One region of the Streptomyces sp. NPDC024555 genome, then DNA from elsewhere that is predicted to be linked to it. Evidence: riboswitches for the same ligand, from Rfam matches in the RefSeq annotation. Region 1 holds a riboswitch; each other region holds the start of a gene.

Region 1 (6,844 bases):
GGTAGCCGAGGCCGAGCACCGGGAGCTGCTGCCCGTGCAGGAAGCCCAGCACGTTGAGGGGGTGCGCGCGGGTGGTGCCGATGCCGTGCACCGCGATCACCCAGGTGGCGCGGGCCCCGGGGACGAACCAGGCGGGCAGTCCGCCCAGCTCGCCGGGGATCTCGACCTCGCGGAAGTCCAGGCCCAGGGCCTCGGCGGGGTCGCCGGAGTGGATCTCCGGGGTGATGTGGACCTTGGCGCCGGGGACCAGGACGCCCCGGTCGACGCGCTCCAGCCGGCGCACGACGGTGTCGGCCGCCTGGCGGGCCTGGTCGAGCACCGGTCCGACGACGGCGTGGACGTCGTCGCCCGCCAGTCCGTAGGTGCCGGGCCGCAGCGAGGCGAGGGACCGGGTGAGGGTGACCTGTCCGGCGGCCGTGGCGTGCACGGTCAGTCCGCGGTCGGCGGGAAGGGGTCGTCCGGACGGCGCCCCGAGGGCGGCGTCGCTGGCGAGCCGGCCGGCCGCGACCGCGGCCGCTCCGGCGCCGAGGATGGTGGTGACGGCCGCTGCCGTCGCTGTTGCCGGGCGCACGGCATCAGTCTCCGGGGCTCCCCCGGGCCCGGCCACCGGACGGGGGCCGTCCGGTGGCCGGACCGTATACGGGAGGGGCCGCGCGACGGGGCCGGGCGGGAGCCGGCGGGGGCGGGGCCGCCGCACGGGGCCGGGGGCGGGTCCGGCCGCACGGGAGCCGGGGGCGGGTCCGGCCGCACGGGAGCCGGGACGGTCAGCGCGGGCGCTGTCCGTATCCCTTCAGGGCCTCGCCGACCTCGGCCAGTTGTGCGGGGGTGAGCAGGGCCGGGGTGCGGCCGGGGACGGAGCTGGCGGTGAGCCAGAGGCGGCAGAGCCATTCCAGCTGGGCGGTGCGGTCGTAGGCCTCGTCGAGGGTGGTGCCGTAGGTGACGGTGCCGTGGTTGCCCAGCAGACAGCCGGAGCGGTCGCGCAGGGCCAGGAGCATGTTCTCGGCCAGTTCCTCGGTGCCGTAGCGGGCGTAGGCGGCGACCCGGACGGGGCCGCCGAGCATCGCGGAGGCGTAGTGGAGCGAGGGCACCTCGGTGACCAGGGTGGAGACGGCGGTGGCGTGGACGGCGTGGGTGTGCACGACGGCGGCGGCGTCGGTGTTCCGGTAGACGGTGAGGTGAAGAGGGAGTTCGCTGGTGGGGGTCAGTTCCCCATGGGTCTGCTTGCCTTCCGGATCCACGGCGGTCAGATCCTCGGGGCGGAGCCGGTCGTAGGGCACTCCGCTGGGGGTGACGAGGATCGTGTCGCCGACCCGCGCGGAAACGTTTCCCGAGGTCCCCACGACCAGCCCCTCGGCGGCGGTCCTGCGGGCGGTCGCGACGACCGCGTCCCAGGCCGCTTCGATCGATTCGCGCCACGCATCGCTCATACGAAGATCCTTTCAACGGATGAGCGGCCCCGTGCCGCCCCCTCCCGCGGGCCCTCGCCCGGCCCCGAATTCTGGGCCCCGCCCGGCCCGTAACGGAATCCCGCCTCCGTCCGGCGGACGAAGAGGGCGGCCGGGCTCCGGTTGGAGTCACCGCAAAGCCCTGCCCAGTTCATCTTCCGTTCACCCAGCTTGCCTACGGTCCACGTGCCAATGACGTCGAACGATTGCCTGGGTAAATGGAACACATCACGCTGCTGCTCGCGATTGTGATCGTGACAGCTCTAGTGTTCGATTTCACGAACGGTTTCCACGACACCGCCAACGCGATGGCCACCACCATCTCGACCGGCGCCCTCAAACCCAAGACAGCGGTGGCCATGTCCGCCGTTCTCAACCTCGTCGGCGCGTTCCTGTCGGTGGAGGTCGCCAAGACGATCTCCGGCGGGATCATCAATGAAGACGGGCTCAGAACCGAGGTCATCTTCGCGGCGCTCGTCGGCGCCATCCTGTGGAATCTGCTGACCTGGCTGGTCGGCCTGCCCTCCAGTTCCTCCCACGCCCTGTTCGGCGGCCTCATCGGCGCCGCGGTGATGTCCGCGGGCTGGTCCTCCGTCGACGGCGGCACCGTCGTCACCAAGGTGCTGCTCCCCGCGGTCGCCGCCCCGATCGTCGCCGGTGTCGCCGCGCTGCTGGCCACCCGGCTGACGTACCGGATCGGCGGGCGGATCAAGGGCGAGGCCCAGGAGAAGGCCACCGCCAAGGGCTACCGGGCGGGCCAGATCGCCTCGGCCGGCCTGGTCTCCCTCGCCCACGGCACCAACGACGCGCAGAAGACCATGGGCATCATCACCCTCGCCCTGGTCACCGGCGGCGTCCTCTCCCCCGGCTCCAACCCGCCGGTCTGGGTGATCGTGAGCGCCGGTCTCGCCATCGCGATGGGCACCTACCTCGGCGGCTGGCGCATCATCCGCACCATGGGCAGCGGCCTGACGGAGCTCAAGCCGCCGCAGGGCTTCGCCGCCCAGACCAGCGCGGCCACCGTCATCCTGGCCTCCTCGCACCTCGGCTTCTCCCTCTCCACCACCCAGTCCTGCTCCGGTGCGGTGATGGGCGCGGGCCTCGGCCGTCAGGGGGGCGTGGTCCGCTGGTCCACCGCCACCCGGATGTTCGTCGCCTGGGGCCTGACCCTGCCGGCCGCCGGTCTGGTCGGCGCGGGCGCCGAGTTCGTCACCAAGCAGGGGACCTGGGGCGTCGTCGTCGTGGCGGTGCTGCTGGTCGCCGGCTCCGGCGCGATCTGGGCGCTCTCGCGCCGCAAGCCCGTCGGCCACGACGACGTCGCCCCGACGGGTGCGCAGTCCGCGCCGGACGCCGAACCGGCCGGAGTCGTGACCACCGCCATCGCGGCCGTCAGCCCGCCGCCCACGCTCGCCGCCCAGCCCGACCTGACGGCGACCCTCCCGTCCCCGGCCGCGCCCGTCGCCGCCGACCCGGCCCGACCCGCCACGGTGTAAGGACAGACACATGCACATCGACTGGGCAGCACTCGGCACCGTCTTCGGCGTCTCCCTCGTCACCACCGTCGCTCTCGTGGGCCTGTTCACCCTCGGCATCGTCGGCCTCTCCAAGCAGCCGGAACCGGCCGCGCGGGGCGGCGCGGCGGGCGGTTCGGTCCTGCTGGCCCGCGCCGGCGGGTACGTCTGCTTCGGACTGTGCGCGGCGGCGGTCGCGTACGGGATCTATCTGATCGTCGCCTGAGCCGTCCGGGGCCCGTACGGAGTTCGGGCCCCGGGCACCCCCACCGGGCCGGGCACCCTTCACGGGTGTCCGGCCCGGTGTGTGTCCGCCCACACCGCGCCCCCGCAGGTCAACGGCAAGTTGACGGGTGTTCGCGGAGCGTGGTGGACTGCCGGAGCCATTACGGCGACAGCAGAGGAAGCCGGTGCGAATCCGGCGCGGTCCCGCCACTGTCACCGGGGAGCGGTCTCCCCTCTCGGAAGTCACGGTCCACCAGGACCGGAAGGCCGGGAGACCGCGGATCCGGGAGCCAGGAGACTCTGGTCGCCGTCTCGTCGAACCAGGGCGCGGACCCTGAGTGAGGACATATCGCCATGCCCGGCCCCGTCGCGACCCTTTCCCCGCCGCTTCCCCGTACCGGGGCCCGCCGAGGCGCCACGGCCGGCTGACCCGTGCGTGCCGATCGCGTCTTCGCGTACGGCGCCACGGCCGGGATGATCGGCGATCTGCTGCTCGGTGACCCCCGCAGGGGCCATCCGGTGGCCGCCTTCGGGCGGGCCGCGGCGGACGTCGAACGCCTGCTGTGGCGCGACCACCGGGGGTGGGGCGCGCTGCACACCCTGGTCTGCGCCGGCGGCGCCGCCGGGGCCGCCGCACTGGCCGCCCGCGCCGTGCGCCACCACCCCGCCGCCTCCGTCGCCCTGACCGCGGCCGCCACCTGGTCCGTCGTCGGGGGCACCTCCCTGGGCCGCGAGGCGCGGGCCGTCGGCGGCGCGCTGGCCGCCGGGGACATCGAGGGGGCCCGGAAGCGGCTGCCGCATCTGTGCGGCCGCGACCCGCAGTCCCTGGACGGCCCCCAGATCGCCCGCGCGGTGGTGGAGTCCGTCGCCGAGAACACCTCGGACGCCGTCGTCGGCGCCCTGGTGTGGGGGGCGCTGGGCGGAGTCCCCGGGCTCGTCGGCTTCCGGGCCGTCAACACGCTGGACGCCATGGTGGGCCATAAATCGCCCCGCTACCGGCGCTACGGCTGGGCCTCCGCCCGTCTCGACGACGTGGCCGGCTGGCCCGGCGCCCGGCTGACGGCCCTGCTCGCCACCGCCGCCGGAGGGGCGCCGCGCGCGGCGGTCCGGGCCTGGCGGGCGGACGCGTCCCGGCATCCGAGTCCCAACGCGGGCCCGGTGGAGGCCGCGTTCGCGGGGGCGCTCGGCGTGCGGCTCGGCGGCACGCTCGCCTACGGCGGCCGGGTCGAGCACCGTCCCGTGCTCAACGGCGCGGCGGGCCGGGCGGTGGAGACCGCCGACATCGCACGCGCGGTGCGGCTCTCGCGCCGGGTGGGCGCGCTGGCGCTCGGCGTCGGCGTCGCGGCCCGGCTGGGCACCGGGCTCGTCGCCCGGCGACTGGCCCGAGGCCGTACCTCCCCCTCCCCCACGGCCGGAAGGAACCGGACATGAGCGGCGGACTGCTGGTCGCCGGAACCACATCGGACGCGGGCAAGAGCGTCGTCACGGCGGGCATCTGCCGCTGGCTGGTGCGCCGGGGCGTGAAGGTGGCGCCCTTCAAGGCGCAGAACATGTCGCTGAACTCCTTCGTGACCCGTGAGGGCGCCGAGATCGGGCGGGCCCAGGCCATGCAGGCGCAGGCCGCCCGCGTCGAGCCGACCGCCCTGATGAACCCGGTGCTCCTCAAGCCCGGCGGCGACCGCTCCAGCCAGGTGGTGCTGATGGGGCGCCCGGTCGGCGAGATGAGCGCCCGCGGCTACCACGGGGGCCGGCAGGAGTCCCTGCTGTCCACCGTCACGGACTGCCTGGAGCAGCTGCGGAGCACGTACGACGCGGTGATCTGCGAGGGCGCCGGCAGCCCGGCCGAGATCAATCTGCGCCGCACCGACATCGTGAACATGGGCATCGCGCGGGCGGCCCGCTTCCCGGTGGTGGTCGTCGGCGACATCGACCGGGGCGGGGTCTTCGCCTCGTTCTTCGGGACGACGGCCCTGCTCTCGCCCGAGGACCAGGAGCTGATCGCCGGGTATCTGGTGAACAAGTTCCGCGGCGACGTCTCGCTGCTGGAGCCGGGCCTCGACATGCTGCGGGAGCTGACGGGCCGGCCGTCCTACGGGGTGCTGCCCTTCGCGCACGGTCTGGGCATCGACGAGGAGGACGGGCTGCGGGTGTCGCTGCGCGGTGCCGTACGCGAGTCGGTGGTGGCCCCGCCGCACGGGGAGGACGTCCTGCGCGTGGCCGTGTGCGCGGTGCCGCTGATGTCGAACTTCACCGATGTCGACGCGCTGGCCGCCGAACCGGGCGTCGTCGTGCGGTTCGTGGACCGCGCGGAGGAGCTGGCCGACGCCGATCTCGTCGTCGTGCCCGGCACCCGGGGCACCGTGAAGGCGCTGGCCTGGCTGCGCGAGCGCGGACTGGCCGACGCGCTGCTGCGACGGGCGGCCGAGGGCCGTCCGGTGCTCGGGATCTGCGGCGGCTACCAGATCCTCGGGACACGGATCGAGGACGAGGTGGAGTCGCGCGCCGGGCGCGTCGAGGGGCTGGGACTGCTTCCCGTCCGGATCCGCTTCGACCGCGAGAAGACCCTCGCCCGGCCGTCCGGCGAGGCGCTGGGCGCCCCGGTCGAGGGGTACGAGATCCACCACGGCGTCGCGGACGTGCGCGGCGGCGAACCCTTCCTCACGGACGGCCGGGGCCGCCCGCTGGACGGCTGCCGCTCCGGCTCCGTCTGGGGCACCCACTGGCACGGTTCGCTGGAGAGCGACGCCTTCCGGCGCGCCTTCCTCACCGAGGTCGCACGGGCCGCGGGCCGCCGTTTCGTCCCCGCCCCCGGCACCTGTTTCGCCGCGCTCCGCGAGGAACAGCTCGACCGCCTCGGCGATCTGATCGAGGAGCACGCGGACACCGACGCGCTGTGGCGGCTCATCGAGTCGGGCGCGCCGTCCGGGCTGCCGTTCGTTCCGCCGGGTGCGCCCGCATCCCCCGCCAAGGAGGTCCTGTGAGTACGCCCTACCCCTTCACCGCGATCGTCGGACAGGACGACCTGCGCCTCGGGCTGCTGCTCAACGCGGTGAGCCCGGCCGTCGGCGGAGTCCTCGTCCGGGGCGAGAAGGGCACCGCCAAGTCCACCGCCGTCCGGGCGCTGGCCGCGCTGATGCCCGAGGTCCGTGTCGTCCCCGGCTGCCGGTTCTCCTGCGCCCCGGACGCCCCCGACCCGGCGTGTCCGGACGGCCCGCACCCCTCCGGGACCGGCGCGGCGCGGCCCGCCCGCACGGTCGAACTGCCCGTCGGCGCCTCCGAGGACCGGCTCGTCGGGGCCCTGGACATCGAACGGGCGCTGGCCGAGGGCGTGAAGTCCTTCGAGCCGGGGCTGCTGGCCGAGGCGCACCGGGGGATCCTCTACGTCGACGAGGTCAATCTGCTCCACGACCATCTGGTCGACCTCTTGCTGGACGCGGCGGCGATGGGCGCCTCGTACGTGGAGCGCGAGGGCGTCTCCGTACGGCATGCCGCGCGGTTCCTGCTCGTGGGCACGATGAATCCGGAGGAGGGCGAGCTGCGCCCGCAGCTGCTCGACCGGTTCGGGCTGACCGTGGAGGTCGCCGCGTCGCGGGACACCGAACTGCGGGTCGAGGTGGTGCGGCGGCGGCTGGCGTACGACGACGACCCGGCGGGTTTCGCCGC
Region 2 (6,844 bases), on a different contig from region 1:
TGGCCGGGCATGACGGCGCCGATGATCGCGGTGTAGCGGACCGGGCCGGTGCCGTCGACGGCGGCCTCGCAGCGGTAGCTGCCGCCGTGCGGGACGTTGAGGACGATGCTCTCGCCGGTCTCGCGGAGCAGCCCGGCGAGTATCGGGCGGGCGAGCGAGGAGAGCACCCCGCTGTGTTCGCTGACCCGGGCCAGCCGGGAGAGGGCGGGTCCCGGGCGGTAGCGCCGGCTGTTCCCGTCGCAGAGCAGGAAGCCGCGCGCGCTCAGGGTGGTGAGCAGGCGCTGCACGACGGCCTTGTCCCAGCCGTGGTGACGGGCCAGTTCGCTGACGCCCCATTCGGGCCGCTGCTCGGTGAAGGTCAGCAGGACGAGCAGGGCCCGGTCCACGGTCTGGAGGACTCCGGGGGCCTGCCGTCCGGCAGCGGCCTCGGGGGTGGTGTCCGCGCCCTTCTCCGCCATGGGCCGGGCCTCCTTCGTGCAGGTCGTGCGCGTATCGGTGCGGAAATCGCAACGGCGTTGCGATTTCTGGCGAAAGGATGCGGGCGCGTCCGGCGGGTGTCAAGGGTTTCCCGGAAAGAGCCGGACCGGGGCGTTCCGGCGGGCCGTCCCGGCTCCCCCGGGCGGGGGCCGCCACCCCGCCCGTTCACCCGTTCGGCGTAATTCGGTGAGCCCCGCCGCGCCTCCGCCCTGCGGGGCCTGCGCCGACGCGGCGCGGGTGCGCCCGCCGGTGCCGGGGGCACGGGCGGTTGCAGCGTCCATCCGGGTGAGGCGCGATGGAAGCCGGACGCGCCTCCCCTGCTGGACCCACCCACAGGACGCGCCCGAGCGAGGAGGAATCGGCCATGGGAGCCGCTGACGGTTTCACGGATTCCGGAGAGCTCGACGGCCTGACGGCGTACGACGCCGCGGGTGAGAAGATCGGCAACGTCGGGCGGGTGTACGTCGACGACCACACCGGCCGGCCGGACTGGGTCACGGTGAAGACCGGTCTGTTCGGCATGAAGGAGAGTTTCGTGCCCCTCGCCGGAGCCCGCCGGGTGGGCTCCGACCTCCACATCTCGCACACGAAGGACCAGGTCAAGGAAGCCCCCCGGGTGGACGCGGACGCGCATCTGTCCGTCGCCGAGGAGGAGGAGCTCTACCGGCACTACGGCCTGACCAGGAACACCACGGCCTCGATGGAGGACCGCGCGGGGTCCGGCGGCACGAAGGGCGCCGACGCCCCGACGGCCGCGGGGACGGGCACGATGGGCGCGGCCGGCGCCGGAGCGGGTGCGGCGGCCGGGGCCGGGGCCATGGGCGCGGCGGACACCGACCGCACCGCGGCCGCCGGCCGGACGACCGCGACGCCCTCCGCCTCCGGAACCACGTCCGCCGGCACCGCCGCGGCCGGCATGTCCGGCGCGGACGCCGGTGCGGGCTCGGGCCGGCACCGCGACACCGCGGCGGCGGACACCTCCCGGCCGCTGGTCGGCGCGGGGGCCGAGCGGTCCGCCGGCGACCTCGGCGACAAGGAGGAGATGATCCGCTCCGAGGAGCAGCTGCACGTCGGCACCGAGGAGTACGAGAGCGGCAGGGCCCGTCTCCACAAGTACGTGGTCACCGAGAACGTCACCAGGACGGTGCCGGTGACGCACGAGGAGGTGCGGGTGGTCCGCGAGCCGCTGCGTCCGGGCGACAAGGCGGCCCGGTCGGACATCTCCGAGCAGGACGTGGAGGTCACGCTGCACGCCGAACGCGCCACCATGCGCAAGGAGACCGTGCCCGTCGAACGGGTGCGGATGGAGACGACGAGGGTGACGGAGCAGAAGGAGGTCTCCGCCGAGCTGCGCAAGGAGCAGATCGACTACGCGGACGGCACCGGCAAGAGCGGGAAGGACATGCCGGGCAAGGACATGCCGGGCAGGGACACGGGCGGCGACCTGGGCAATGGGCGGCACCGCTGACGGCCCCACCGCGGCCACCGGCCGCCGCGCTCCGCGCTGACGCGGGGGCGGACCCGCACCGGGTCCGCCCCCGCGTCCCGTGCTCGCACCGCCCGGTCGCCCCGGCCGTCCCGGTTCTCCGGGCGGTCCCGGCTCGTTCTCACACCGGCTGCGGCAGGAAGCGCACGGAGGGCCGGTTCTCCGGTCCCTCGGGGGTGACGACCGCCCGCACCCGGTAGACCTCGGCGATCAGCTCCTCGGTGACGACCTCGGCCGGGGTGCCGGCGGCGACCACCCGGCCCCGGCTGAGCACCGCGATCCGGTCGCAGAACATCGCGGCCATGTTGAGGTCGTGGAGCGCGATCACGGCGGTCAGCGGCAGGGCGGTGATCAGGGACAGCAGCTGGAGCTGGTGCTGGATGTCCAGATGGTTGGTCGGTTCGTCCAGCAGGAGTTCGCGCGGGCCCTGGGCGAGCGCGCGGGCGATCTGCACGCGCTGGCGCTCACCGCCGGACAGGGTGTGCCAGGACTGGGCGCGCCGCCCGCTGAGGCCGGTCCGCTCCAGCGCCGCGTCCACCGCCGCCTCGTCCTCGGGCGTCGGGGCCGACCAGGCGCGCCGGTGCGGGATGCGGCCGAGCCGTACGACGTCCACGACGTTCAGATCGGCCTCGGTGGCGGCGTGCTGGTCGACGACGGCGATGCGCCGGGCGGCCGTGCGCCGGCCGATGCGCGCGAGCGGATCGCCGTCGAGAGTGACCACGCCGGTCTCCGGGGCGAGCACCCCGGCCAGGATCCGCAGCAGGGTGGACTTGCCGGAGCCGTTCGGGCCGATCAGTCCGGTGGTGCCGCCGGGCGGCGGGGCGAGCGAGACGCCGTCCACGACGAGCCGGCCGCCCGCCCGGCGGGCCACCCGGTCGGCCCGCAGACCGCCCGGCTCCCCCGCGCTCACGGCGTCCGCCGGGTGCGGTGCAGGACCAGGACGAAGGCGGGGACGCCGATGAGGGCGGTGACGACGCCCACCGGGACCTCCTGGGGGTCGAGAACGGTACGGGCGAGGGTGTCCGCCCAGACCAGGAACACGGCCCCGGCGAGCGCGGTGACGGGCAGCAGCCTGCGGTGCCCGGATCCGGTGAGCGCGCGGGCCGCGTGCGGCAGGACGAGGCCGACGAAGCCGATGGCCCCGGCCGCCGCCACCAGCGCGGCGGTCAGCAGCGCGGTCGCGCACAGCAGCACGATCCGGGTGCGTCCGACGCGGACGCCGAGCGCCGCCGCGGCGTCCTGGCCGAAGGCGAAGGCGTCGAGCGTACGGGCGTGGCCCAGGCAGACCGCCAGGGTCACGGCGAGGACCGCGGCGCACGTCCCGGTCTCGGTCCAGCCGACGCCTCCGAGCGAGCCGAGCAGCCAGAAGAGCACGCCCCGGGTCTGTTCGGCGTCGGCGGCCGTCATCACGACGAAGGAGGTCAGCGCGGAGAAGAGCTGCATGGCGGCGACCCCGGACAGGACGACCCGGTCGGTGCTGCCACCGAGGCTGTGGCTGAGCAGCATGACCAGGGCGAAGGAGCACAGGGCCCCGGCGAAGGCACCGGCCGACAGCGACACCGCTCCCCCGCCGGCCCCGAGGACGACGACGGCGACCGCTCCGGTGGAGGCCCCCGAGGAGACTCCGAGGACGAACGGGTCGGCGAGCGGATTGCGCAGCAGCGACTGCATGACGGTGCCGCAGACGGCGAGCCCCGCGCCGCACACCGCGGCGAGCAGGGTCCGGGGCATGCGCAGGTTCCAGATGATGCCGTCGCGGATCGGGGAGAGCTCCGCGGTGCCGAGGCCGAGGTGGGCCCCGACGGCGGACCAGACGTCGGCGACGGAGATCCGGGCGGGGCCGATGGTGACGGCGACGGCGACGGACAGGGCGAGCAGGAGCAGTCCGCCGGTCCAGCCCAGTCCTGCGCGCAGCGCCCGCCCCGCTCCGCGGACGGCCGGGCCGGCGGCCCCGCGCGGGGCCGCGGCCGGTGCGGTGTCGCTCATCCCGCGAGTCCGAAGGAGCGCAGCGCGGCCGCGACGCGTTCCACTCCCTCGACGGTGCGGATCGACGGGTTCATGGCCTGGCCGCTGAGCAGTACGTACCGCTTGTGCCGTACGGCGTCCATGGTCCGGGTGACGGGGTGGGACTCCAGGAAGGCGATCTTCCCGGCGGCGCTCTCGGCGGTCTGGGAGCGGCGGGTGAGGTCTCCGATGACCAGGACGGACGGATCGCGGTCGGCGACGGTCTCCCAGTTGATCTGCGGCCATTCCTCGTGGGTGTCGTCGAAGACGTTCTTCGCGCCGAGTTCGCGGGTGATGATGCCGGGGGCCCCGCAGCAGCCGGCCAGGTACGGGGACGTGGAGTTGGCGAACCAGTACATCAGCGTGGTGCCGGAGGCGTCGACGGTCGCGGCGGCCTTCCGGATCCGTGCGCGGAGTGCGGAGATCAGTTTCTCGCCGCGTTCCGGGACGCCGAACACCCGGGCCAGTTCCCGTACTTCGGTGTAGACGCTGTCCATGCCGAGGGTGCCCGTGCGCACCCCGTCGCCGTCCTTGCTGTTGTCCTTGGCGGTGCAGTCGGCGGGCGAGACGTAGGTGGGGACGCCCAGCTTCTCGAACTGTTCGCGCGGGGCGACGCCGCCCTTGGCCAGGGTGGAGGCGAAGGAGGCGCTGACGAAGTCGGGTTCCCGGTCCAGGACCTTCTCGGAGGAGGGCCGGTTGTCGGATATCCGGGGGACCGTGGCGTTGGCCTTCTCCAGGCCCTTCATCACCGGGTCGGTCCAGGTGGCGGTCGCGGCCATCCGGTCGGCGAGGCCGAGCGCGAGCAGGATCTCGGCCGAGCCCTGGTCGACGGGGACGGCGCGTTCGGGGGCGCGGTGCACGGTGACGGTGCGTCCGCAGTTGCTGAGGGTCACGGGGTAGCCGGTGGCGTCCCCGTTCCGGGCGGCGGGTGTGCGCCCTCCGGTACCGCAGGCCGTCAGCAGGACGAGCGCGGCGGTGAGCAGGGCGGCGGTGCGGGCGTGGCCGGACAGGGGCGGCACGGAGTACCTCGTCGTCTCGGGGCCCATGCGCGGGGCCCGGGGTACGGACTCCGCGGCCCGGTCCGGACCGCGGGTGCCAGCAGGTCTTCGGACTCGGGTTCACGCGGACGGGGCGCCTTCCCGGGAAACCGTGGTCTCCCAGTGGCCGTGGCCCCGCCCGTCCCCCTCACCGCTGCGCGTCAGTTCCGGATTCGCACCGGATTCCCTGACTCCAGGCTGGAGTTCGACTGGCACCGGGCACGCTACCACGAGCTTCCGCGCAGCTCAGCGGCGGTGCGGGCCGGTGGCCGGGGGGCACGGCCCCCTGCCACCGGCCACCGCGCGGGCATCGGGACGCACCGGTCGCGGCCGGGCCCGCAGGTCACCGCCGGGGCGGTGGGCGGGATGCGCGACAAAGCGCCTCTGCCCGGTCACCCCTTGGGGCGAACCGATTCGCCACCGAAGCGGGCAGTCTCCTCGCGGTATGTCCCGGACCTTCCCGTCGGCTTCTCGGCGGGCCGGGTGTTCCAGGAGGCCTCCGGGTCGTCGTAGGCGTCGGTGTACCGGGGGCCCGCGATGGGCCAGTCCGCGAGGAGTTCGCCGGGCAGCGCGAAGGCCGCGGCCAGCTCCGGCAGATGGGGGGCCACGGCGGCGATCAGCTGCTCGACGGCGTCGGTCAGCCCCTCGACCTGGGCGGCGGTCAGCCGTCCGTCGGCGAGCAGGTCCCCGCTGTTGCGGGCGATCCAGCGCAGGGCGAACAGCCGGGCCAGCTCCCCCAGCCGGTCGCGCGCCGGCCCCTCGGGCAGCTCCTCCAGCGCCTGCGCGTACGCCTCCGCCGCGTGCCGGCAGGCATGGGCCTCGACACCGCGCAGGGCGGGGCCGGACGCCGCGTTCCAGCGTTCCTTCGGGTCCTCGTGCGCCACCCGGGCCGTCCGGCCGGCCGCCCGCGCGAACCAGAGCTGCTCGATCCGCTCCAGCAGGGTGCCCAGGAAGCGCGGATCGGCGAGGTCGCCCGGCACCGGGTGGTCCGAGGGCTCCTGCGGGGCGCCCCGGACCGCGTCCATGAGCAGGCTCGCGGCGGCGCGGGAGTGGATGGCCAGATTGTCGCCCTCGGCGGTGATGGCGCCCTCGACCCCGGTGACCAGTTCGGTCATCCCGTTGTGCTCCAGCAGCCCCTGGGCGCCGCAGCGTTCACGGCTCTCGACGATCACGGACCGGGCCTGCCAGGTGATCCAGCCCTTGGCGACGTCGACCAGGCGCTCGGCCGCCGCCCGGTCGGCGGCCCCGGCCCGCTCCGCCCGCTCCCAGCGGTCGAGGGCGCGGCGGTGCAGCAGGCTCATCGCGAAGACGGTGGACATGGCCTCGGCGAGGGGGCCGTGGTGGCTGCGGTGGGCCGAGACCGGGACGGGCGGGGCGCCGCGCCCGCCGGAGACGAAGCGGTGTCCGCCGTAGCGGACGGCGACGGCGAGCGTGGCGCGGGCCGAGCCCACCGCGCTGGCGCTCATACAGATCCGGCCGGCGGTGACCCGGCGGATGGAGACGAGGAAGCGGCGCCTGCGGCCCTCGGTGTCGCTGCGGAACACCCGGTCCTCGCCGATCCGTCCCTGCACTCCGCCGAGCATCGCCCCGCGCGGGACGAAGACGCTGTCGAACGAGGTGAGGCAGTGGTCGACCGGGCTGCCCATCCGGGCGGGCAGCAGCCGCACCCGGATGCCGGGCAGGGCCCGGGTGGCGTCCGTGAGCGGGACCAGGAAGAGGAAGACGCCCTGGTCGACGCCCTCGACGACGAGCCGGGCGGCGACGAGCCCCGACTTGGGGCCGCCCGCCGGGCTGGTGTTCGGCATGAACTTCTGCGCGCCGGCGTGCGGGGTGTGCAGGA
Region 3 (6,844 bases), on a different contig from region 1:
TGACCCTGTCCTGACTGTCCTGACTGTCCTGACTGCCCGTCAGGCGTGAGTCGGGTGCCGCTGGCGATGGTGTGGCAGACAGGGGAGGGAGGGCACGGAGGCGACGTGCGAGGATGCGGGGATGTCTCGTCGATCACGCCTTCTGTCGTGGGCCGCCGTAGCGGCCGTATCTGCCGCACTGCTCGGCCTGCTCCTCTACGCCTTGGACGACAAGCGTGACAACGAGGCCTTCCCGGCCGGCACGGAAGCCACGTCACCTGCGGTGGCTCGGACTGCGCGTGAGCATCTTCACCTGTCCCGCCCGTCGGGGAAGGAGAAGACGGTGCGGATGACGGTAGACGGCATTCTGCGCGAACAGCACTACAACAGCGTTTCGGGCACCCTGGACTTCCTCAACGATGAGGGCGAGGTCGTCGACCGGGTTCCCTTCCATCAACGGGCTCTCGCCGAAGGGCGGATAGAGAGCTCGACCAGCGAGCACACTCCGAACCAGCACGTCGAGGACATCACCTCGGTCAAGCTTGGACCCGGCCTGAAATTTTCACAGTGGCGCGCCGAGCCCTAAGCGTCGGCGGAGAGCCCATGGTGTCGTTCGGGCGTCTCGGCGAGATCGGCGAAAGGGAGTCTCGACTGCGGCAGATCCGTTCCGGCAGACCGTGCACGCGGACCTGATTCACGACAGGATCCTGACGAAGCTGAGCTCGTGAAAGTCAGGGTTCCGTGGCTGGTGGCGGTGTGCCCGTCAGCCGTTGCGCCGGACTGCCCAACTCGCTTTCAGGGGAGGTGGATTGGCGAAGGCTCACCCCCGTCGGGCGAAAATCGGGGCTCCACAGGTGCGGACCGCCAGGAGGACCGCGCGCGGGGAGGAGCCGGCGCGTGACGGGGCCAAGGGAGAGGGTGGCAGGTGACGTGGCCGCGTCCGTAGAGTGTCGGGATGGGACTCTTCAAGCGCAACAAGGCGACGTCCGGCCTGCTGCTCGTGTCCGACAGGGGCATCCAGCGAGTGGAGACCGCCTCGTACGGGATGGACCTCGTGCAGGAGGTCGCTCGTCTTCTCGGTTCGGAGCACATACGCTCCACCAAGGTCGGTGAGGAGCTCACCCTCTGGTACGCCGAGGACGGCCCGGGACGGGCGCGCTCCGGCCCGCCCAACCCCGTGGCCAGCCGGCTCGCGGCCGATCACGGCGCGGCGCCCGTAACCGGTCCCGCCGTCGTCACCGGTCCGCTGCTGTACGGCAGCCCGTACCCGCTGAGCGCCGAGGAGATCACACAGGTCTCGGGGCGCCTGCACGTATAGCCGCGGCTCAGCCGGCCATGGCCGCGACGACGCGGGGCAGGAGTACGGCGTTGGCGCTGCCGAGGGACACCCTCACCGGCTGGGGCCTGCCCCGCTCATGGATCCACACCAGGCCGTCCGCGACCTCGACGTCCGTGAGCGAACCCCAATCGGCCTCCATGACCCCGCGCAGCGTGAGCCCGCCGCGGTGCACGCGCATCTCGCCCACGGTGAACGACCCGCCGCGCCGGATCAGGTCGAGATGCTCCGCGAGCAGCCGGGGCTCAAGGACGCGCTGCGCGAACTCGACCAGGGCCAGCCACCCTTCGGGGGCTTGGGCCCTCTTTCCGCCCTTGCTCCATGTCAGATTCCCCAGGCTCTTAGGTGAGTTCCCGTATCTGCCCACGCCGAACGTGTACGTATTGGTGTACATGGAGGGGACCAGGAAGCCCGCGTGTTTGGTCCGCGAGACGGGATACCGGACCCACTCGATCTCCTCCCAGCCCAGCGCGTCATGGCCGTACGTGATCCGCTGCCGGTCGGCGACCACGTGTGTCGTCCAGCCGACCAGACTGTCCACGAAGGGGCGCTCGGGGGCCTCCGGGCGCGGGGCCGCGGGTCGCGGAGGCGCCGTGCGCGGGGATGTCGTGCGTGGGGATGCCGTGCGCCGGCCGTTCGCGCCTGCATAGGCCCGCAGCCACGCCGGTACGTCGGCCCGCGGGTAGGCGGCGAGGTCGTTGCGGTAGTGCGTGGGGGCGAGCAACTGCCCGTCGGGGAGCCGCTCGTCACCGTAGTCGTACTGGGTGGAGACCTGGGCGTCGCCGCCGGGCCCCTTGGTGACGGCGACCATCAGACGCAGCCACGGTCCGGCCGGCATGGCGGCCGCGAGGTGGCGCTGGCGGCGCACGAGGAGGGCTGTCTGCTCCGGCACCCGTGCCTCCATGGGCCGTTCCTGCTGCCAGAAGCACAGATCGGCCGTCTCGGCGGAGACGGCGCAGGAGAACGTTGCCACCATGCGCTCCCACCGCTGGGGTCCGCACAGCACCAGCTGGCGGGCGATCTCGTCGGTCAGCGCGGTCACGCGGGCCGCCGTCACGTCCTCGGGCGGCGTACCGACGACGGTGAAGTCAGCGATCGCGCCCGGCTGCCCGGACCGGGCATCGAGGCGCTCGAACTCCGCCTTGAGGCCGTTCATGAACGCCTCCTCGGCGGGCGGACGCCGTACGAAGGCCTCCTCCGCGGTGAACAGGGCGCGGGCCTGTTCGGGCGGGATCGCGGAGGTGACCTCCTTGATCCGCCCCGTGTCGCCGACCATGAACACCGAACGGCCGACGGGCATGTCGAGAAACGCCATGGGATCGCTGTCGTCGACGTCGACGGGCGCGTAAACGCTCCAGCCCGCGGCGAACCGATCCGCCACCAGGCCCTGGGCCGGGTAGTCCAGGCCGCCGGTGGCGATGTGCTCCTGGACCAGGGCGATGGCGCGCCGCTCGTCGATGCGTCCGACCGGACCCGGCTGCGGGGCCCTGCCCAGCGGATGGCTCGGGTCCGCCCCCTCCGGGCCCGGGTAGTGGTGCGTGAGCTCGAACCACAGGCGCATCTCGTCGGCGGTCACGGCGTCGGTCCCGGGGGTCACCGCATCCCACGTACCTCCGGGATCGCGGGCGTAGAGCCCGACGGACTCCCCCTGGGAGACGGTCACGTAGTCGCAGGCATGGATATCTCCGTACGCGGCGACCACGGCGAGCGATGGCGCGGCGGGGCGCTCTTCGCACGCGATTTCCCTGCCGTCCATGCCTATCGCGGCCAGTACATGGCGGGGCATCAGCACCACTCCCTCGCAGAAACGGAGGCACGACCGTAGCCCAGGACGACCATCGGGGCGAAGCAGGGGTCCCCTTTCGGGGCCGCCCCCTCAAACGGTGGGAGCGCTGCTACAACACCACCCGGACGACCGGGTACACGATGCGCGCGGGCCGCTCGTGCCGCCCCCATGGGAGTAAGGGGGAGGGGGCCACGGACTGCGAGCCCCGCGCCAGTCGTCGCGGCGGGCCACCCCGCGGGATGTCCCCTGGCTGGGAGGCGTTCTCCCCGTATGGATGGAGGACACCGGCGGGTCGTGCGTCCGGCGGAGGCCGGTGCCGCCGCGCAGGCGGGCCCGCGCCTCATGGTGCGGGCCCGCCGTCGGATGCCGTCAGGCGCCCCACCGCAGGGCGATCGTGTCGCCGACGCCGATGGAACGGTTGCGGGGGAAAGGGCCGAGCGGTCGACACTCGCCTTCCAGGTGTTGGACCCGCTGGTGACCTGGCCGGTGAGCGGGGTGAGCTGTCCGGTGCCGGAGGAGGGGGTGACGCCGCTGACGCTCGTGGCCGCATCGAGAACCGCCCCGAGCGTCGTCGTGGGGCCGGTCGGGGCGAGCTCGCTGTCCGGATACCTCTTCGACCTGGCCACCTCGCTCGGCTGGGACACCGGTCGCGCGGTGACGAACTTCGTCTGCGTCCTGCTGGCCGGTCCCGCCGTGCTCACCACGTTCCGCAGGGCGTCGCGCCGCGCCCGCTTCCGCGCTCCGGTCCGGTTCGCCGCTCCACGGGCGGCGGACGGTCCCCGGGCGCATGAGACGATGACCGCCGATCAGGGCGACGGGGATCAGAGGAAGCCGGTGTGAATCCGGCGCGGTCCCGCCACTGTGACCGGGGAGGACCCGGGAGCCAGAGACTCACTCCGTCGCCACCTCCACGACATTCCGGGGCGGACCTCCCCGGCGAGAGGCGGACGGCGGCATGCCGGAATCAGCGATCCCTTCGGCCACGGCCCCGAGCGCGGTGACAGCCTCCGCACCCAGCAGAGTGACGGTGTGCCGGGACTGCTGCTGCGGCACGGTCAAGGTGCCGGGCGACCACGCGGCCCAGGCCGCGCGGCTGCGTGCGGCCGTCCCGGTGCGCGTCTCGGTGTGTCTGGACGTGTGCGAACAGGCCAACGTCATCGTCGTGCAGCCGTCGGCCGAAGCCCGTCGCGCGGGAGCACGGCCGGTATGGCTCGGCCTGGTCAACGATTCCGACGCGACCGAGGACGTGGTCGCCTGGGTGCGCGCGGGAGGTCCGGGAGTGGCGCCGATGCCCGAGATCCTCGACCTGTACGTCTTCATTCCGAGGAGCCGCCCCGCGCCCTCGTAGAACAGCCGGCCGGGGGCCGGGACGCCCGTCGCGTCCCGGCCCCCGACCCCGCTCGTCAGCCGGCGGGCAGCTCGCCACGGACGGTACGGGCCGCGGCGACCAGGTTCTCCAGGGAGGCCCGGGTCTCGGGCCAGCCCCGGGTCTTCAGGCCGCAGTCGGGGTTGACCCACAGGCGTTCGGCGGGAACCGCCTCGAGGCCGGTACGCAGAAGAGCCGCGGCCTCCTCGGCGCTCGGGACACGGGGCGAGTGGATGTCGTAGACACCCGGCCCGGCCTCGCGCGGGTACCCGTGAGCGGCCAGTTCCCCGGCGACCTGCATATGGGAGCGGGCGGCCTCCAGGCTGATGACATCGGCGTCGAGGTCATCGATGGCCTGGACGATGTCGCCGAACTCCGCGTAGCACATATGGGTGTGGATCTGGGTGTCCGGCCGCACTCCGCCGGTGGTGATCCGGAACGCCTCGGTGGCCCAGGCCAGGTAGTCCGCACGATCGGAAGCCCGCAGGGGCAAGGTCTCGCGCAGCGCGGGTTCGTCCACCTGGATGACCGAAGTCCCGGCCGCCTCCAGATCGTTGACCTCGTCGCGCAGGGCGAGCGCGACCTGTCGCGCGGTCTCGCCGAGCGGCAGGTCGTCGCGGACGAAGGACCAGGCCAGCATGGTGACCGGCCCGGTGAGCATGCCCTTCACGGGACGGTGGCTCAGCGACTGGGCGTACGAGGTCCAGCGCACCGTCATCGGCTCGGGACGGGAGATGTCGCCGGCGAGGATCGGCGGGCGGACGTAGCGGGTGCCATAGGACTGGACCCAGCCGTGCCGGGTGGCGAGGTAACCGGTCAGCTGCTCGGCGAAGTACTGCACCATGTCGTTGCGTTCCGGCTCGCCGTGCACGAGGACGTCGATGCCCGCCTTCTCCTGGAAGGCGATGACCTCCTGGATCTCGGCCCGGATGCGCTCCTCGTAACCGGCGTGGTCGATGCGGCCGGCCCGCAGGTCGGCACGGGCCGCGCGCAGCTCACCCGTCTGAGGGAAGGAACCGATGGTCGTGGTCGGAAGCAACGGCAGACCCAGGTGCGCCCGTTGCGCGCGCGTCCGTTCGGAGTAGGGCTGCGAACGACGGCCGTCCGCGTCCGTCACGGCCTCGGACCGGGCGCGCACGGCCGGGTCCCGGGTGATCGGGGAGGCCGCGCGGGAGGCGAGGGCGGCCCTGTTGGCGGCGAGCTCGCCGGAGATGCTGTCGGTACCCCGGGCGAGGGCCGTGGCCAGGGCGACGATCTCCGCCGTCTTCTGACGGGCGAAGGCGAGCCAGCGGACGATCTGCGGCTCGGCGTCCCGCTCGGCGGTGGCGTCCAGCGGTACGTGCAGAAGGGAGCACGAGGCGGCCACATCGACGCGGTCGGCCAGCCCGAGAAGAGTGCCGAGCGTGGCCAACGACCCCTGCAGGTCATTGATCCAGATGTTGCGGCCGTTGACGACACCGGCCACCAGACGCTTGCCCGGCAGACCCCCGACGGCCGCCAGGGCGTCCAGGTTGGCTGCGCCGGTCCCGGTGAAGTCGAGTGCCAGCCCCTCGACCGGAGCCTTGGCGAGGACCGGCAGCGCGTCGCCGAGCCGGTCGAAGTAGGTGGCGACGAGCAGCTTCGGGCGGTCGGTGAGCCCGCCGAGGACGCGGTAGGCGCGCTCGGCGGCCTTGAGTTCGGCAGGGGTGCGGTCCTGGACGAGTGCGGGCTCGTCCAGCTGCACCCACTCGGCGCCGGCCGCGCGCAGATCGCCGAGCACCTCCGCGTAGACGGGCAGCAGCCGGTCCAGCAGGGTCAGCGGCTCGAAGTCCGAGGGGACGCCGGGGGCGGGCTTGGCGAGCAGGAGGTAGGTGACGGGGCCGACGAGCACGGGCCGGGCGGACAACCGCTCGGCAAGGGCTTCCCGCAGTTCGGCGACCTGCTTGGCGGAGTCGGCCGAGAACTCGGTGTCCGGGCCCAGTTCGGGGACGAGGTAGTGGTAGTTGGTGTCGAACCACTTGGTCATCTCCAGCGGGGCGACCTCCTGGGTGCCCCGCGCCATCGCGAAATAGCCGTCCGTCGCGTCGGCCGCGACGGCGGCGCGGTGACGCTCGGGGATCGCACCGACCATGACGGTGGTGTCCAGCACATGGTCGTAGTACGAGAAGTCACCGGTGGGGACCTCGTGGATTCCGGCGTCGGCGAGCTGGCGCCGGTTGTCGCGGCGGAGCCCGGCGGCGGTGGCGTGGAGGGCGTCGGCGCCGACGCGTCCCTTCCAGTAGCCTTCGACGGCCTGCTTCAGTTCACGGTTCTGCCCCTGACGGGGGTAGCCGTACACGGTGGCCCGTGCTGCCGCGGCTGCGGACTTCGGTGTCACGGAGATCTCCTTCGCGAGATG

Evidence for each region. Region 1 has a riboswitch for cobalamin ahead of ACZ4FH_RS34595 (cobalamin biosynthesis protein). Riboswitches for the same ligand answer to the same signal wherever they lie in the genome.
Region 2: linked by a shared signal. The riboswitch ahead of ACZ4FH_RS32530 (ABC transporter substrate-binding protein) and the one ahead of ACZ4FH_RS34595 (cobalamin biosynthesis protein) in region 1 are both predicted to bind cobalamin.
Region 3: linked by a shared signal. The riboswitch ahead of ACZ4FH_RS10320 (hypothetical protein) and the one ahead of ACZ4FH_RS34595 (cobalamin biosynthesis protein) in region 1 are both predicted to bind cobalamin.

What each region holds. Positions count from the first base shown of each region.
Region 1 covers NZ_JBVHKV010000030.1:44,975-51,818, reverse strand. The annotation lists gene ACZ4FH_RS34615 (alpha/beta hydrolase) at 1-571, opposite strand, end outside; gene ACZ4FH_RS34610 (class II aldolase/adducin family protein) at 765-1,427, opposite strand; gene ACZ4FH_RS34605 (inorganic phosphate transporter) at 1,664-2,938, shown strand; gene ACZ4FH_RS34600 (hypothetical protein) at 2,949-3,182, shown strand; cobalamin riboswitch at 3,357-3,482, shown strand; gene ACZ4FH_RS34595 (cobalamin biosynthesis protein) at 3,614-4,612, shown strand; gene ACZ4FH_RS34590 (cobyric acid synthase) at 4,609-6,162, shown strand; gene ACZ4FH_RS34585 (putative cobaltochelatase) at 6,159-6,844, shown strand, end outside.
Region 2 covers NZ_JBVHKV010000025.1:81,138-87,981, forward strand. The annotation lists gene ACZ4FH_RS32510 (IclR family transcriptional regulator) at 1-458, opposite strand, end outside; gene ACZ4FH_RS32515 (PRC and DUF2382 domain-containing protein) at 842-1,945, shown strand; gene ACZ4FH_RS32520 (ABC transporter ATP-binding protein) at 2,085-2,873, opposite strand; gene ACZ4FH_RS32525 (FecCD family ABC transporter permease) at 2,870-3,949, opposite strand; gene ACZ4FH_RS32530 (ABC transporter substrate-binding protein) at 3,946-5,013, opposite strand; cobalamin riboswitch at 5,048-5,233, opposite strand; gene ACZ4FH_RS32535 (acyl-CoA dehydrogenase family protein) at 5,397-6,844, opposite strand, start outside.
Region 3 covers NZ_JBVHKV010000005.1:144,115-150,958, forward strand. The annotation lists gene ACZ4FH_RS10295 (hypothetical protein) at 122-565, shown strand; gene ACZ4FH_RS10300 (hypothetical protein) at 935-1,297, shown strand; gene ACZ4FH_RS10305 (hypothetical protein) at 1,305-3,101, opposite strand; partial or broken gene ACZ4FH_RS10310 (hypothetical protein) at 3,471-3,694, opposite strand; partial or broken gene ACZ4FH_RS10315 (ECF transporter S component) at 3,714-3,884, shown strand; cobalamin riboswitch at 3,885-4,009, shown strand; gene ACZ4FH_RS10320 (hypothetical protein) at 4,057-4,449, shown strand; gene metE (5-methyltetrahydropteroyltriglutamate--homocysteine S-methyltransferase) at 4,505-6,823, opposite strand.